2 regions of the Cryobacterium sp. M23 genome follow, and region 2 is predicted to be linked to the other one. Evidence: predicted binding sites of a transcription regulator. Region 2 holds the regulator's gene; the other holds the start of a gene.
What was found. Region 2 encodes LexA, which represses DNA repair genes until DNA is damaged. Its sites were predicted from a motif close to TCGAACANNTGTTCGA; they were not measured.
Positions count from the first base shown of each region.

Region 1: a site for LexA is predicted at 3,164-3,179, ahead of CXY82_RS10820 (DUF222 domain-containing protein). Genes of this name have one in related genera too.

Region 1 is NZ_PJJV01000074.1:63,261-70,997, forward strand. Features, by position in the region: gene CXY82_RS10805 (DUF4395 domain-containing protein) at 1-397, shown strand, start outside; gene CXY82_RS17335 (hypothetical protein) at 716-892, opposite strand; gene CXY82_RS18600 (recombinase family protein) at 1,119-1,514, shown strand; gene CXY82_RS10820 (DUF222 domain-containing protein) at 1,629-3,089, opposite strand; gene CXY82_RS10825 (helix-turn-helix transcriptional regulator) at 3,289-3,570, shown strand; gene CXY82_RS18380 (hydroxymethylglutaryl-CoA reductase, degradative) at 3,832-6,207, opposite strand; gene CXY82_RS10835 (mevalonate kinase) at 6,204-7,271, opposite strand; gene mvaD (diphosphomevalonate decarboxylase) at 7,274-7,737, opposite strand, start outside.
Region 2 is NZ_PJJV01000062.1:27,426-35,162, reverse strand. Features, by position in the region: gene hflX (GTPase HflX) at 1-1,210, shown strand, start outside; gene CXY82_RS05965 (methylenetetrahydrofolate reductase) at 1,506-2,501, shown strand; gene metE (5-methyltetrahydropteroyltriglutamate--homocysteine S-methyltransferase) at 2,498-4,840, shown strand; gene lexA (transcriptional repressor LexA) at 5,050-5,754, opposite strand; gene CXY82_RS05950 (LysM peptidoglycan-binding domain-containing protein) at 6,038-6,394, shown strand; gene CXY82_RS05945 (histidinol-phosphate transaminase) at 6,444-7,523, shown strand; gene hisB (imidazoleglycerol-phosphate dehydratase HisB) at 7,550-7,737, shown strand, end outside.

The sequences.
Region 1 (7,737 bases), on a different contig from region 2:
ATGGCCCCTACGATTCACACCGGCAGTGGGCACTGTCTTGATCGTTCTCGGATTGATTTTGCAGTCGCCTATCATTCTTGGATTGGGTGCAATCGTTCCTCTCACAGGGGCACTATTTCCCCGTGGCATGATTCTCGATCTGGTCTATAACTTGGTCGTTCGCCATATGTTTCGCGCTCCGGCGCTTCCCCCCACGCCGAGTCCACGACGGTTTTCCTACCTGCTGTCCACCGTGCTACTTGCAGGTGCGGCCTTGTCCTTCTATTTCGGATTATCAGCGCTGGGAATCGTGCTGGGAGGAATGGTCGCTCTCGGCGGCACAATTCTCACCACGACCCATTGGTGTCTCGGATCGTGGTTGTACAGACTAATTTTTCCTCACGCAGCAGCAAGGTGAAAAGGTCGGGTCCACGCCGCAGAACCACAGCTCGGTCGGATTGCCTCATCAGGAACTGTCAACGGCGTTATGGGAAGCTATCCGTTCGTGAGGCACCCGGCCGTCCCGTGACAACTCATGGTCGAACTAGCCAGCAATCGAGCTCGCCGCATCAGCGGTCGCTTTCTCTTCGGCAAGAACTTGGCGATCGCGGCCGCACGGGGTTTTCACGCCACGCCCACTGTCGCCCACGGCGACAATCGCCGTTAGCTCGCGCGCTCCGGAGGTTCGTGCTGATCCCAGCGCGACGAGCTCAGCACAGGAGCCACCCGTGAAATGCTAAACGTTGACGCCGACGTGGATATGTCCCGTGGCATCACAAACGGCAGCCCCGACTGTGTGTACCCCGCCTTCAACGTCCGCGTTGGCATCAATTGCCTCTTCCGCTTTCGCAATGAGTTCCAGGTCGTCACCGGTGAGTTGGCGCACATCCATGTTGTTGAGCGTATTGCGCACCGCACACTCCGTGCGCCGAGCGAGCGAGCGAACGATCATCGAAACGGGTGGGAAACTCGAGACATGGAAAAGCCGTGCGGGGACTGCCGTGCACCTCTACGAAAAGAATGGCTGGCGACCGCTGAGAGAGCCATTCCAGCATTCGCTGTTGGGACGTCCGTCGCAGACGTATGTGCTGGACCTAGATCTACCGGGTGCCCGATAGCCGGACGTTCACCGATCAAGGGTGACCGGCACGAACCGGGCGCGGCCAGGACTACGAGAAGCGCTGGCTGCATGCCGGGCCGGGGACACGCTTGTGGTCACCAAGCTCGACCGCCTTGCCCGGTCACTGCGCGACGCGAAAGACATCGTCGATGACCAGAAACTGCACCACACCGCACACGGGTGTAGGCGGTTCATGAAGGCGTTCCAGCTTTCGTGGCGCTCGCGGGCGCTACAGCGCGGTGGAGCCAGCAAAGGCGTGTCCCTCGATTCCACGAATTTTCAGAAGATTTTCGTCGAACGCCAGAGGATCGGCAAGATCATGCAGAAGAATCGCGAGGAACTACGCAACCAGCACACGGGGTCAGGCCGAAGTTTTGAGTTTTGCAATCAACCCACAGCGAACACGATGGGTTGATTGCCGTCCACCCAGTCGGACAGAAAGGCCCCCGAGAGATTGGGGGCCTTTTGTCGTTCCGGTGGTTTCAGCCCCGGTGGTCGAGCCCGTCGAGACCCGGTGACCCGTCCCGCCCTACAGGTTCGCCCGCTTGCTCGGCAGAGCGATCAGTGTCTGCTTCGGGTCAACCTCCACCGGTGGCCGCAGCCAATGCTGAGTTCCGGTGCGGCTGATCGTCCAATGCTGGTTGTGCAGCAGCAGATGGTGCGGATGACAGAGGAGTACCCCGTCGGCGAGGTCGGTGTAGCCGTTGCCTTTCAACCACTCGTTGATGTGGTGGGCTTTGCTCCAGGCCGGTGATCTGTCGCAGTCGATCCAGAGGCATCCGCCGTCACGCACGGCCATCGCGGCGCGCTGTTTCTCCGTGAAGAGTCGTTCGTCGCGGCCGACGTTGATGATCTGGCCGTTGTCGTCGAATTTGATGCCGCGGGTGCCGGTGTCGCAGAGCAACCGGTCGATGGTTTCCTGGGAGATGGGGAGAGGGTTGCCCTCGATCTGCCCGTGAGCGGCGGGTTCGGCCGGCCCGTGTTCGTTGACCTGCTCGGCCTGGCCTGCCTGGCCCGTCTTGAGCGCCTTCTCGGTCACGATCATGCGCACCGAGGGTCGGCGCCCGCCGAAGACCCGGCCCGGGTCGGCCTCGCCGGCGATCTTCAGTAGCTGCACCAGTGAGTCGGCGGCGATCTGTTCGGTCGTGCGGGGGTCGTCTTGCATCTTCTTGGCCCAGGCTGCCCGCTCCGGGTCGACGAACCGCACCCCGCCGCGGCGCGGGCCGATGATGGAGTCGAAGGTGGAGAGCACGAACTCGCCGTCTTCGGGCGCGAACAGCCCGTTCAGCCGCACTTTGCCGTCACGAAGCCGGTAGACCTGCAGGTAGCGGTCGTCGTAGGCCTGCTTCTCGCGGGCGGCGATGCCGGCCTCATCGAGCCGGTCGCGCATCCGTCTCGCCCGTTTGAAGACCTCGTCGGCATTCAGTGACGACGCCTCGGTGAGTAGCGCTTCGAGTGCCGCACCGAGCTTCTCGGCGGTGACCGCGGCGTCGATCTGGCCGAGCCCTGAGCGGATCGACTCGGCCGCGTCGACGGAGAGGGTTCCGGCGGTGACGGCCCGGGCGATCGGCGCCTGCCACGGCACCTTCGCCTCGAACTCGGCGACCTCGGCGGCATCCGCGTTGGGCGAGGAGAGCGCCGCCTCGACCTGCTTCTCGGCTGCTTCGGCATCAGCCATCATGGTGCCGACGGCGACCATTTTGTGGGCGTTGCCCTTCGAGGAGCCGGTCCACTTCTGGATGAGGGCCTCCGGCGAGAGAAACCCCTGCTGCGCCGCCAACCCGGAGTGGCCCAACTCCGGCCGGGACCGGCGGGCGATGGTGCCGGCCATCCACGCGGCGCGGGTGTCGAGCAGGCGGCGAGCCGCCGCGATCTGCTTCTGACCGGACAACACTGCGGCATCAGCCAGCGCCTCATAGTCGGCGCTCGAGGAGCCCAGCAGGGCGACGGCATCGGCCGCTTGCCTGAGGTCATCCGCGAGATCGATCATGATACGAGGATACCTCAAAGCGAACACAGAGTCGAGAGTCTGGCACTATTTGTCGACTCGATTCAGTGTTTATTTCGAAGATTTGTTCACAAGTTCAGAGAGCGGCTCACCGGGTCTCGACCAGCCCGACCACCGTGGATTCGACTGACGGGTTGGGGTGGGCGATCCGAGGGGGACATCCGTCGTCTACGCTCGGGCTATGTCCAGACCGGCGCGACCTGCTCCCCGTGACCTCGTGGTGGGGTGGCCCGACGTGCCGTCGGCGGGCGCCGTCGGCGAGGTGGCCCGTCAGTTCGCGGTGAACGTGCAGGCCGCAATCGGCGAGCGAAGCGTGCGCGCCGCGGCGCGCGATGCCGGGCTCGACCACACGACACTGCTCTCGGTGCTGCACGGGCGGTCCTGGCCGGACCTGGCGACCGTGGCCCGTCTGGAGAACGGTTTGGGTGTCGACCTGTGGCCGGGGCGCGTGGGCCCGCCGTAGGGCCGCCGATTGAGACCTGCGCCGCGAGGCGGGCAGGCCGGCCCGGCAGACGTCGAAGATACGTCTATCCGCAGCCTTGTGGATAACCCTGTGGACAGCAGCGTGAAATGTGGCTGTTGCCCGCATAATTACTGGAATGCCCGATGTGGATAACTACGCGTGAGACCTGTGGACGACTGCCATAATCGCCGTTTATTGCTGTCGGGAATGACGAGATGCCCAGCTCCGAATACCTCGAATACAGGTTCGAATTTCGGGTGCTCAGCGAATCTCGGTGAGGTAGGTCGTGTAGCCGGCGCTGCGCATTGCGGTGATGATCGGTTCGGTGCCGCCGGGTTCGGCGATAGCGATCATGGCGCCGCCGCCCCCGCCACCGGTCAGCTTCGCTCCGAGGGCGCCGGCGCGGCGGGCGATCGCCACGAGTGACTCGATCTCCGGGCTCGATACCTGTAGCGCGTTGAGCAGTCCCTGATTGATGTTCATCAGTTCGCCGAGCTCGGCGATGTCGCCGCGGCGGAGCGCGTCTACCCCGGCCAACACCAGCCCGTCGATCTGGCTGAAGATCGCGTCGTAGCGCGCGGGGTTGCGCTGCCAGGCGCTGCGCACGAGGCCCACGGTCTGCTTCGTCAGCGACTCCACCCCGGACAGCCCGATGACGATGGGGATCGGGTGGGGAGTGAAGATGTCGCGGATCGTGTGGCCGCCCGGGGCATCCGATCTCTGGAAAAGAACCGACCGGCCGAAGGTGGCGACGGTGTTGTCGATGCCCGACGGGGTGCCATGCACGATCTGTTCGCACTCGAAGGCGAGGCTCGAGACCTCGGCGTCGCTGATCGTCAGCTGGAAGCTGTCGGCGACGGCGCGGATCAATGCCACCGCGAACGCGGCGGAGGCACCCAGGCCGCTGGCGCGCGGCAGGTGAGAGAACACGTCGACCCGAAGGCCGGCGTCGGACACGCCGAGCCGGGTGACGATCAGCGCCGCCACCCGGTGCGAGAGGTCTGCTCGGATCGGTTCGCGCACCGAGCCGTCGACGTCCCAGTCGGCGATGACCGGTTTGCGGAGCGACGCCTGGCGGGTGACCTGCGCGCGCACCGACAGACCGATCGGCGCGGCGATCGCGTGGTAGCCGTAGACGACGGAATGCTCGCCCATCAGGATGATTTTGCCGTAGCCGAGGTGGGCATCCGGGCCGGGGGCGCCGGGGGTGAGGGCAGCAGCGCACGTGGCGGAAGCGCTGGGCGTAAGGGTGGCCGTGGGTGCGGGGTGAGCCGCGGGCAAGGCGACGGCGGCGGCGGTGCCGTACCCGGCAACCGGCGCGGCCGGCTCAATGGCCCGGTCGCCGTCGCTGCTCTCTTCGAGGGCCTGCATGATCTGGCGCGCCTTCCACACCTTGATCTCGCCGTCGGTAATGAGCCTCTCGACGACCTCCTCGAACCGGGCTCCACTGGCGCCGGCGGCAGCCGCCACGGCCCGCGCGTGCAGGCGCATGTGGCCGTGCTGGATGCCGTTGGTCGACAGGGCCTTGAGGGCGGCCAGATTTTGGGCCAGCCCCACGGCGGCCATCACCTCGGCCAGCTCGGCCGCTGAAGACACCCCGAGGATCGTGTGGGCGAGCCGTACGGCCGGGTTCGACTCCACCTGGCCGCCGACCGTGCCGACCTTCAACGGGATGGTCAGTTCGCCCACGAGATCGCCGGCGTCGTTCACGCTCCAGGTGGTGAGCGGGCCGTAGCCGTCGCCGCGGCCGGCGTAGGCGTGGGCCGCCGCCTCGATCGCCCGCCAGTCGTTGCCGGTGGCGAGGGCGACGGCGTCGATGCCGTTCATGATGCCCTTGTTGTGCGTGGTGGCCCGGTAGGGATCCATGGCCGCGAACTCGTTTGCGAGCACGATACCGTCGCGCACGCGTTCGCCGGGGAAGTCGGCGGTCTCGAGCAGCGCGTACGGGATCACGGCACGGGCGCGCACCAGGGCCCGGTCGGTGAGGTTGGAGAGGATGCGCAGGAACACGCGGCCGCCGCTGATCTCCTCGACCAGTGGGGCGAGCCGTTCGCACATCGAGTTGACGAGATTGGCGCCCATCGCATCGCGGGTGTCGACCAGCAGGTGCACGACGAGCAGTTCGCCGTTCTGCGCCGTCGCACCGCGCAGGAAGACCTCGATGCCGCGGGCGCCGCCGCCGCGCGCCACCATTTTCGGATGCCCGCTGTCGGCCAGCGCCACGAGCTCGTCGCCGCGCGCGAGCAGGTCAGCCCGGGCGCGCTCGGGGTCGATAAGGTCGACGACCTGGATCTGGCCGATCAGCAGCGGCTCGTCGGCGACGCTCGTGAACCCGCCGGCCTGGCGCACCAGCCGGGCCGCGGAGCTGACCGCGGCGACGATGGAGGGCTCTTCGACCACCATCGGCACCAGGTGGTCCCGGCCGTTGATCTGGAAGTTCAGGCCGAGTCCCATCGGCATTGAGAAGACGCCGATCACGTTCTCGATCAACCGGTCGGCGGCCGCCACGTCGAGGGCGGACGTTCCGTCTGCGAGGTGCGCGGCGGCATCCGTCGACAGGACACCACGTTGCCGGAGGAGCGCGATGCGTTCACTGACCGACAACTGGTAGAAGCGGGGGATGCGGGACCGGCTCATGACGCGGTGCCTCCCTGTAGGCCGGCGGCGAAGAAGCCGAGCGGGACGATGGCGGCCCCGGCCCGGGCGAGTGCCCTGGCGAGTCGCTCGGTGGGTTCTCCAGCGTAGCTAAAGGCCAGACCGACGTCTCCGCCGCCGGCCCCGCTGGTCTTGAAGATGCCGCCCTCGCGCCGGGCGAGGGCGTGCAGTTCACGGTGTCGCTCGCTCACGATGCCGGCCTGGGCATGCGCGTCGAGTTGGGTGAGTGCCGCGAAGTAGTCGGAGGCGAGGCGCAGGAAATCGGCCGGGCTGGCCAGCGCCGCCTCGGCCTGTTCGGCGAGGTGTTTCAGCCGGTCCAGGTCGGCCCGGTGCCGGGCGGGGTTCTCGGCGGCGTAGTCGGCCACGCGGCCCACCAGGCGGGTGGTCAGCGCACCCTCGCCGGTGACGACGGCCGAGATGCAGAGCTCCTCCGGCCAGCGCAGAGGCACCACTGCGGCACCCGGGGCATAGCGGATCAACCCGCCGTGCACGCTCGCGGCCACGTCTCCGCCGCTGCCGGCGCCGTTCTGCGCGCTGCGGTGGGCGGCGTGGGCCAGGCGGAACAGCTCGTTCCGGTCGAGCGTCAGGCCCAGGGCGCGGGCCAGGGCGTCGGTCAGGCCGGCGGCGGTGGCGGCGCTGGAACCGAGGCCGAGCTTGTGGCCGCCCCGGGACAGCGCGCTGCTGTCAATGGTGATGGCGAGCGGGGTCTGACTCTGCGGCAGCACCCGCGCCCGCAGCGCAGCGGCCTGCACGGCGACGCGCACCTGGTCGAAGACGCGGAGGTGGTCGCGCTGCTGGTCGGTGAGCCCGGCCGGGAGGGCGCCATCCGTGCCCAACACTAGGTTCCGGATGCCCAAATTGGACGCGCTGACCTGCCAGGAGCCCGTGGGTGACTCGTCGACCGTCACCTCTACGCGTCGGTCGACGGAGGTGAGCAGGGCCGGCGCGCCCTCGAGCACGGCGTACTCGCCCAGCAGGAAGAGCTTGCCGGGCGCGGACGCCCGGATCGTCGGCTTCGGCGGAGGCGTCGGCAGAGTCGTCGCCATGGTCATTCCAGCCGGCAGGCGGCCGGGCCGAGCGCGCTGATGCGCGCCTCGAGCACCCCGGGCACGAGCACCATCGCTCGCTGAACCGCGGCGGCGTCGCCGGGCAGGCAGAGCACCTTGACTTGCGGCCCGGCGTCGATGGTGAAATAGGCCGGCACGCCCTGGGCGCGAAGACCCGCCACGGCGTGCATCGCGGCGACGGTCGCGGCGTTCCAATAGATCAGTGCGGGTCGGGTCGTGAGCATCAGGGCGTGCAGTTTGAGGCAGTTGTACTCGGAGAGCTGCCCGAGCCGGGCGAAATCGCGGTCACGGATGGCGGAGCGCATCTCGTTGAGGTCGTCGTCGGCCGAGTCAAGCCAGGCCTGGTAGAACGGCGAGGAGGCCTTGCTCTCGTTCATGCCGATAGTGGAATTTATCGATTTCTCTCCGTGCTCGGTGATCGCCACGACGACCGCCAGCGGCCAGC
Region 2 (7,737 bases):
CGAACTCGCCGCGCTGGCCGAGACCGCCGGCGCCACCGTTCTCGACGGCCTCATGCAGCGCCGGGCGAAGCCCGACGCCAGCACCTACCTCGGCAAGGGCAAGGCCGAAGAGGTGGCCGGCATCGTCAAGGCGATGGGCGCCGACACCGTCATCGCCGACACCGAGCTGGCGCCCAGCCAGCGGCGCGCCCTCGAGGACGTCGTCAAGGTGAAGGTCATCGACCGCACCGCCGTGATCCTCGACATCTTCAGTCAGCACGCCAAGAGCCGCGAGGGCAAGGCCCAGGTCGAACTCGCCCAACTCGAATACCTGCTTCCCCGCCTGCGCGGCTGGGGCGACTCGATGTCCCGCCAGGCCGGAGGCCAGGTGGGCGGCGCCGGTGCAGGCATGGGTTCGCGCGGCCCCGGCGAGACCAAGATCGAGCTGGACCGCCGGCGCATCCACACCCGGATGTCCCGCCTCCGCAAGCAGATCCTCGAGATGAAACCTGCTCGTGAGGCCAAGCGGGCCAACCGCAAGCGCAACGCCGTGCCATCCGTCGCCATCGTCGGTTACACCAACGCCGGCAAGTCGAGCCTGCTCAACCGCATCACCCGGGCCGGCGTACTCGTTGAGAACTCCCTGTTCGCCACCCTGGACGCCACGGTGCGCAAGTCGACGACGGCCGACGGGCTGCTCTACACGCTGACGGACACCGTCGGGTTCGTGCGGAACCTGCCCCACCAGCTGGTGGAGGCGTTCCGGTCCACCCTCGAGGAGGTCGCCGACGCCAACGTCATCGTGCACGTCGTCGACGGCTCGCACCCTGACCCGGCGAGCCAGCTTGCCACAGTGCGCGAGGTCATCGCCGAGGTCGGCGCCCGGGAGATCCCGGAGGTCGTCGTCTTCAACAAGAGCGACCTGATCAGCGATGATGACGGGCTCGTGCTGCGCGGACTCTGGCCGAAGGGCATTTTCGTCTCGGCCCGCACCGGCGAGGGCATCCAGGAACTGCTCGCGACCATCTCGGACCTGCTGCCGCGGCCGTCGATCAGGCTCGAGTTGCTCATCCCCTACGAGCGGGGAGACCTGATCGCGGTGCTGCACGATCAGGGCACGGTGCTGTCCACCGAGTACGCCGAGACCGGCACCCGGGTTACTGCTCTGGTGACTGATGAGATCCGGGCGCTGTTCGAGCCGTTCGCCGTGCCGCCGGCCGTCACCGGCTGACCGCCGCCGGCTTCGCTCCGCGTACCTTGGCAGGCGTTCGCCTGCCGATGTCCGCACTCCTCCGGCCTGCCTGAGCCGCTCCGGCGCCAGCTGATGACATATTCGGTCACAGACCTGCTGGGCACCGGGCGTGCTTGTTAGAGTCTTCTCAATCGTTGCCGCCGGTCTCCTGACCGGCGGCATGGAGCGACAGCCGAGCCCGGCACCCGCCCGCGAACGTCCGCCTGGCTTGCCGGGCGGTCCGCGGCCGCCCGGCCCCCGGTGACTGACACTGGCAACTGTCGAATGAGGAGCAATGCCCCACACCTCGGATCCTGCGTGCCGGAAAATCCCGTTCTCATTCGAGTTGTATCCGCCCACCTCGGATGCCGCCACCTCCGTGCTGCACGCCACTATCGAGCGGCTGGCCGCGGCCGGCCCGGAATTCATCTCGGTCACCTACGGTGCGAACGGCTCCTCCCGGCGCTCCTCCCTGGACGTGCTCACCCACATCCTGCGCACCACCACCGTGGACCCGCTGGCCCACCTCACCTGCGTGGGCTCGTCCAACGCGGAAGCGAGCCAGCTGATCCGGGAGTTTCTGGACGCCGGGGTGCGGAGCTTCCTGGCCCTGCGTGGCGACCCGCCGGAAGGCATTCGGGAGGGTGAGGCCTTCCTCGGCGACCTGGGCAGCGCCGCGGAACTGGTGCAGCTGATCCACCGGGTGCAGGCCGAGCGGGTGCCGTACCGCGAGGCCGTGATCCCTGGACTCCCTGCCGCCCGCACGATCAAGCGGGAACGGGAGAAGGTACGCATCGCCGTGGCCGCCTTCCCGAACGGCCACCCGCGCTCCCGGTCGGCCACCCAGGACATCGACGCGCTCCTGGCCAAGCAGGCCGCCGGCGCCAACCTGGCGATCACGCAACTCTTCTTTCACGCCGACCACTACCTCAGCTTCATCCTGCGAGCCCGTGCCGCCGGGGTCGAATTCCCGATCCTGCCCGGGATCATGCCGGTCACGAGCCCGGCCCGCCTGCGCCGCATCCTCGAGTTGTCCGGTGAGGAACTGCCGTCCGAGCTGGCGATCGCGCTCGAGGTGGAGCCGACGAAGGAAGGCCAGCGTGAGATCGGCATCCGTCAGGCCACCGAACTGGCCCGGGAACTCATCGCCGGCGGTGCCCCCGGGCTGCACCTCTACGCCTTCAACCAGCACGAGACCGTGCTCGCCGTGCTCGACGGCTGCGGTCTGCTCACCCCCACCCTGCCTGCTTCCGCACAGCCTGCCCCTCACCCCGTCAAGGAGAACCGATGACCCACTCTTCCGCCTTTTCCGCCTTTCCCGCCGGCACCATCCTGGGCTACCCGCGCATCGGGCCGCGCCGCCAACTGAAGAAGGCCGTCGAAGCGTTCTGGACCGGATCGGTCAGCGCCGACGAGCTCGAGGCGACCGCGGCCGCCCTGCGTCAGAGCACCAGGGAGCGCCTCGTGCTGCTGGGACTCGGCCGGGACGACTCGTCCATCCCGGAATCGTTCTCCTACTACGACCAGATGTTGGATGCCCTGTGCACGGTGGGCGCCGTCCCCGCCCGGTTCGCGCATCTGCGGGGCGCGGACGGCCACCTCGACCTGGCCGGCTACTTCACCCTCGCCCGCGGCGAAGGGGAGAATCCGCCGTTGGAGATGACCAAATGGTTCGACACCAACTACCACTACCTGGTGCCGGAAATCGGCCCCGAGACCGAGTTTACCCTCGCCGGCACCCGCCTGGTGCGCGAGTTCGAGGAGGCGAAGGCGGCCGGATTCCTGACCCGGCCCGTCATCGTCGGCCCGGTCACCTTCCTGCTGCTGAGCAAGCCCAGCGACGAGGCCCCGGCCGGATTCAGTCCGCTTGACCGCCTCGACGACCTTGTGCCGGTCTACGCCGCCCTCCTGCAGCGGCTGCGCGCCGCCGGAGCCGAATGGGTGCAGCTCGACGAGCCTGCCCTGGTCAGCGAGAGCATCGACACCCCGAGAACGGATGCCCTCGCCGGCCTCCGCTTCGCCTACAACACCCTCGGCGCCCTCGCCGAGCGTCCCGCCCTGTTCGTCGCCGCGCCGTACGGCAGCCTCGACGACGCCCTACCCGTTCTTGCCATCACCCCGGTGGAAGCCATTGGGCTTGACCTCGTGCGGGGAAGCGTGCCGGCGGAGACCCCCGGACTGGACACGACCACTCTCGTGGCCGGCATCATTGACGGCCACAATATCTGGCGCGGCGACCTGGCCGCCGCCTTCGACACGGCGGCCGGCCTGGTCCGCCTCTCGCCGCGGATCTCGGTTTCCACCTCAACCTCGCTGCTGCACGTTCCCCACGACGTCGACGATGAATCGGCGCTGGACGACGACCTGAAGAGCTGGCTGGCCTTTGCGGATCAGAAGGTCGCGCAGGTTGCCACACTCGCCCGCGGCCTCAGTCTGGGTCGCCGTGCCATCGAGACCGACCTCTCTGCGGCCTCCGCGGCCCTCGACGCGCGGGGGGTGGCTCCCGGAGTCCACGATGGCGCCGTTCGGGTGCGCGCCGACGCGCTCGCTCCGGGCGACTTCACCCGGGGCGCCTACGCAGACCGAGTGGCAGCCCAGGAGATGGCCCTCGGGCTGCCGTTCCTGCCGACGACCACGATCGGATCCTTCCCGCAGACCGGGGACATCCGTCGGGCCAGGGCGCAGCTGGTACGGGGGGTGCTGAGCACCGAGGAATACCGGGACCTGATGCGCGCCGAAATCCGTCGGGTCGTCGCGTTGCAGGAAGACATCGGCCTCGACGTGATCGTGCACGGGGAGCCGGAACGCAACGACATGGTGCAGTACTTCGCCGAGAACCTGGACGGCTTCGCGGTCACCGAGAACGGCTGGGTGCAGTCCTACGGCAGCCGGTGCGTGCGCCCGTCGATCCTCTGGGGTGACGTGTCCCGACCGCGGCCCATCACGGTCGAGTGGTCGGCGTTCACGCAGGGGCTGACGCCCAAGCCCGTCAAGGGGATGCTCACCGGTCCGGTCACGATCCTCGCGTGGTCGTTCGTGCGCGACGACCAGCCGCTGGGCGAGACGGCCAGGCAGGTGGCCCTGGCCCTCCGGGACGAGATCGCCGACCTGGAGACGGCCGGCATCCAGATCGTCCAGGTCGACGAGCCCGCGCTGCGGGAGCTGCTGCCGTTGAAGCAGAAGGACCAGGCGGAATACCTCGACTGGTCGGTGGGGTCCTTCCGCCTGGCGACGGCCGGTGCGGCCGTGGCCACCCAGATCCACACCCACCTCTGCTACTCGGAGTTCGGGGTGGTCATCGACGCGATCCGCAACCTGGACGCCGATGTGACCAGCATCGAGGCGGCACGCTCTCGCATGGAGGTGGTGGGCGATATCCGGTCCCAGGGCTTCGACCACGGTATCGGCCCGGGAGTGTGGGACATCCACTCGCCGCGTGTGCCGAGCGTATCCGAACTCACCGACCTGCTCGAGCGCGCCGCGGCAGCCATCCCGGCCACCCGGCTCTGGGTGAACCCCGACTGCGGCCTCAAAACCCGCGGCTACGCCGAAACCGTCCAGTCCCTGCACAACATGCTCGCCGCCACCCGCATCCTCCGCGCCCGCCTGACCTCCTCCGTCTCCGCCTGACCCCGCCTCCACCCACACAAAAGCCGGGCACGACACCAAAAACAGTGTTCGTGCCCGGCCCACACGACCCGGATCACAAGACCCGACCGAAATAACCATGGTGACTCAACGCACGCGCGTCTCCACGACGCTGGTCGAAACCGTCGAGACCAAGAGTCGGACTGAAGTGCTGAAGTGCTGAAGTGCTGATGTGCTGTAGTGCTGATGCCCTAAACCGACCGCAGCACTGCCACAACCTTCCCCAGAATCTCGGCGTGATCGCCGACGATGGGTTCGAAGTTGGTGTTGCGGGGCAGTAGCCAGGTGTGCCCGTCGCGCTGGCGGAAGACCTTGACGGTTGCCTCGTTGTCGAGCATGGCTGCAACGATTTCACCGTTTTCGGCGGTCTTCTGCTGCCGCACGACGACCCAGTCGCCGTCCATTATCGCGGCGTCGATCATCGATTCGCCCGACACCTTGAGCATGAACAGGTCGCCCTTGCCCACCAGCTGGCGGGGTAGCGGGAAGATCTCGTCGATCTGCTGTTCGGCGGTGATCGGGATGCCGGCGGCGATTCGACCGACAAGCGGAACCATGGCGGCGTCGCCGACCTGCACTCCGGTGTGGAAACTCTCCGAGGCTCCGGCCGTCGTGTCTTCGGGCGACTGCGGAATCTCGATGAGCACCTCCAGTGCTCGGGGACGGTTCGGGTCTCGGCGGAGGTAACCGCTCAGTTCCAGCTGGTTGAGCTGGTGGGTGACGCTCGACAGTGACGACAGGCCGACGGCGTCGCCGATCTCGCGCATGCTCGGCGGATAGCCGCGTTGGCTGACCGAGCGCTGGATGACGTCGAGGATGGCGAGCTGCTTCTCGCTGAGGCTCTTGCGCCGTCTGGTGCCGCCCTTGTCGCGGGGACCGCTGGTGTTCTGTGCCACGTTCGTCGCTCCTCGTTTTGATTGATGCGCTGGCGGCAAACAGCGAATGCCGCCGATTCACGCGAATGTCGGGGGTGCCTGATTGAGTGTCAATCAACAATCGAAACTGTATCCGCGTTGAGCCCATTAAACAAACATGTATTCGAGTGGGTCGGAGTAAATATTTCAGAAACTACCGAATAAAGCTTGATTGTTCGAATAATCGAATATACATTCGGAACATAAGTTCGCATCCGGCTCTCCCGGCCGAGAGTCGGATGCGTCTTCTCACAGGAGGTATGACATGAGCACTGCACTTGAACGAGGCGCCCCCATCGCGACCGGACGCACCCGGCTCCGACTCACCCGGCGCGGTCGCGTCGTTTTCACGTCCCTGGCTGCCTTTCCGCTCGTAGCCGTGGCCCTGGTCGTCACCCTCAACGGAGGCATCGCCGCCGCCGAGAACTCGACCGTCGCTCGCGTGGCCACGGCCTTCGACCACGTCACTATCAAGTCGGGGCAGTCGCTCTGGCAACTTGCCGAGACAATCGCGCCCACGTCCGATCCGCGCGAGGTGATCGCCGAGATTGTGAGCCTCAACCAGCTGCCGTCCGACAGCGTGCAGCCCGGTCAGCGGCTGGCGCTTCCGAACGACCTGTGAACTACCCGCGGCGAGCCCCCGCCGGTTTCACCCCGGTAACATGGGGGGAGTGACCAGTCTCAACGATCTTCCCCTTCGCGATAATCTGCGCGGACTCACTCCCTATGGGGCGCCGCAGTTGCACGTGCCGGTGGCTCTCAACGTGAACGAGAACACCCACGGCATCCCGGCTGAGGTGGCGCAGGACATCGTGGCGGCGTTGGCTCTGGCGGTCACGACCGTGAACCGATACCCCGATCGGGAGTTCACCGAGCTGCGGGATTCCCTCGCCCGTTATCTTGGTCACGGCCTCACCCGAAAGAACATTTGGGCCGCCAACGGTTCCAACGAGGTTCTTCAGCAGGTGCTGCAGGCTTTCGGCGGCCCGGGTCGGTCCGTGCTCGGCTTCGCGCCGACCTACTCCATGTACCCTCTGCTCGCCTCCGGCACCGGCACCCGCTGGATCGCGGGTGGTCGTGACGCAAAGTTCGAACTCTCCCCGGCCACGGCGCTCGAGTGGGTCGACCGGGTTGCCCCTGACGTCGTCTTCCTCTGCTCGCCGAACAACCCCACCGGCACGCCCCTGTCCCTGGAAACGATCGAGGCCGTCTACGATGCGAGCGACGGCATCGTCGTCGTCGACGAGGCGTACGCCGAGTTCGGGACGGATGACGCGCCAACCGCCCTGAGCCTGCTTCCCGGCCGGGAGCGCCTGCTGGTGTCCCGCACCATGAGCAAGGCGTTCGCCTTCGCCGGTGTGCGCGTCGGCTATCTGGCCGCCGATCCCGCTGTGACGGATGCCCTCCGCCTGGTTCGTCTGCCCTACCACCTGTCCGCGCTCACGCAGGCTGCCGCGGTCGCCGCGCTCGTCCACACGCCCGCGATGCTTGCCATGGTCGACGACATCCGCGGGCAGCGGGACCGCATCGTGAGCGAACTGGCCCGGCTTGGCTACACTCCGCTGCGCAGTGCGAGCAACTTCGTGCTGTTCGGCGGCGTTGAGGACCCTCGGGCCACCTTCGAGGCGCTGCTGGCGGAAGGCATCCTTGTGCGCGACGTCGGCATCCCGGGCCACCTGCGGGTCAGCGCCGGCACCGAGGCCGAGACCACGGCGTTCCTCGACGCCCTCGAGGCGCTTGGGCGGTCGTGAACGGCTCGGGCCAATAAACTAGCCGTATGAGCTTCTCTTTCGCGACCACCTCGCCCCGTTTCGCCCACCTGCAGCGCGAGACCAGCGAGTCGAGCATCGACCTGTCGCTCAATCTCGACGGCACCGGTGAGTCGGACATCCAGACGTCGGTCCCGTTCTTCGATCACCTGCTCACGGCCTTCGCGAAACACTCGTTGACCGACCTCACCGTGCG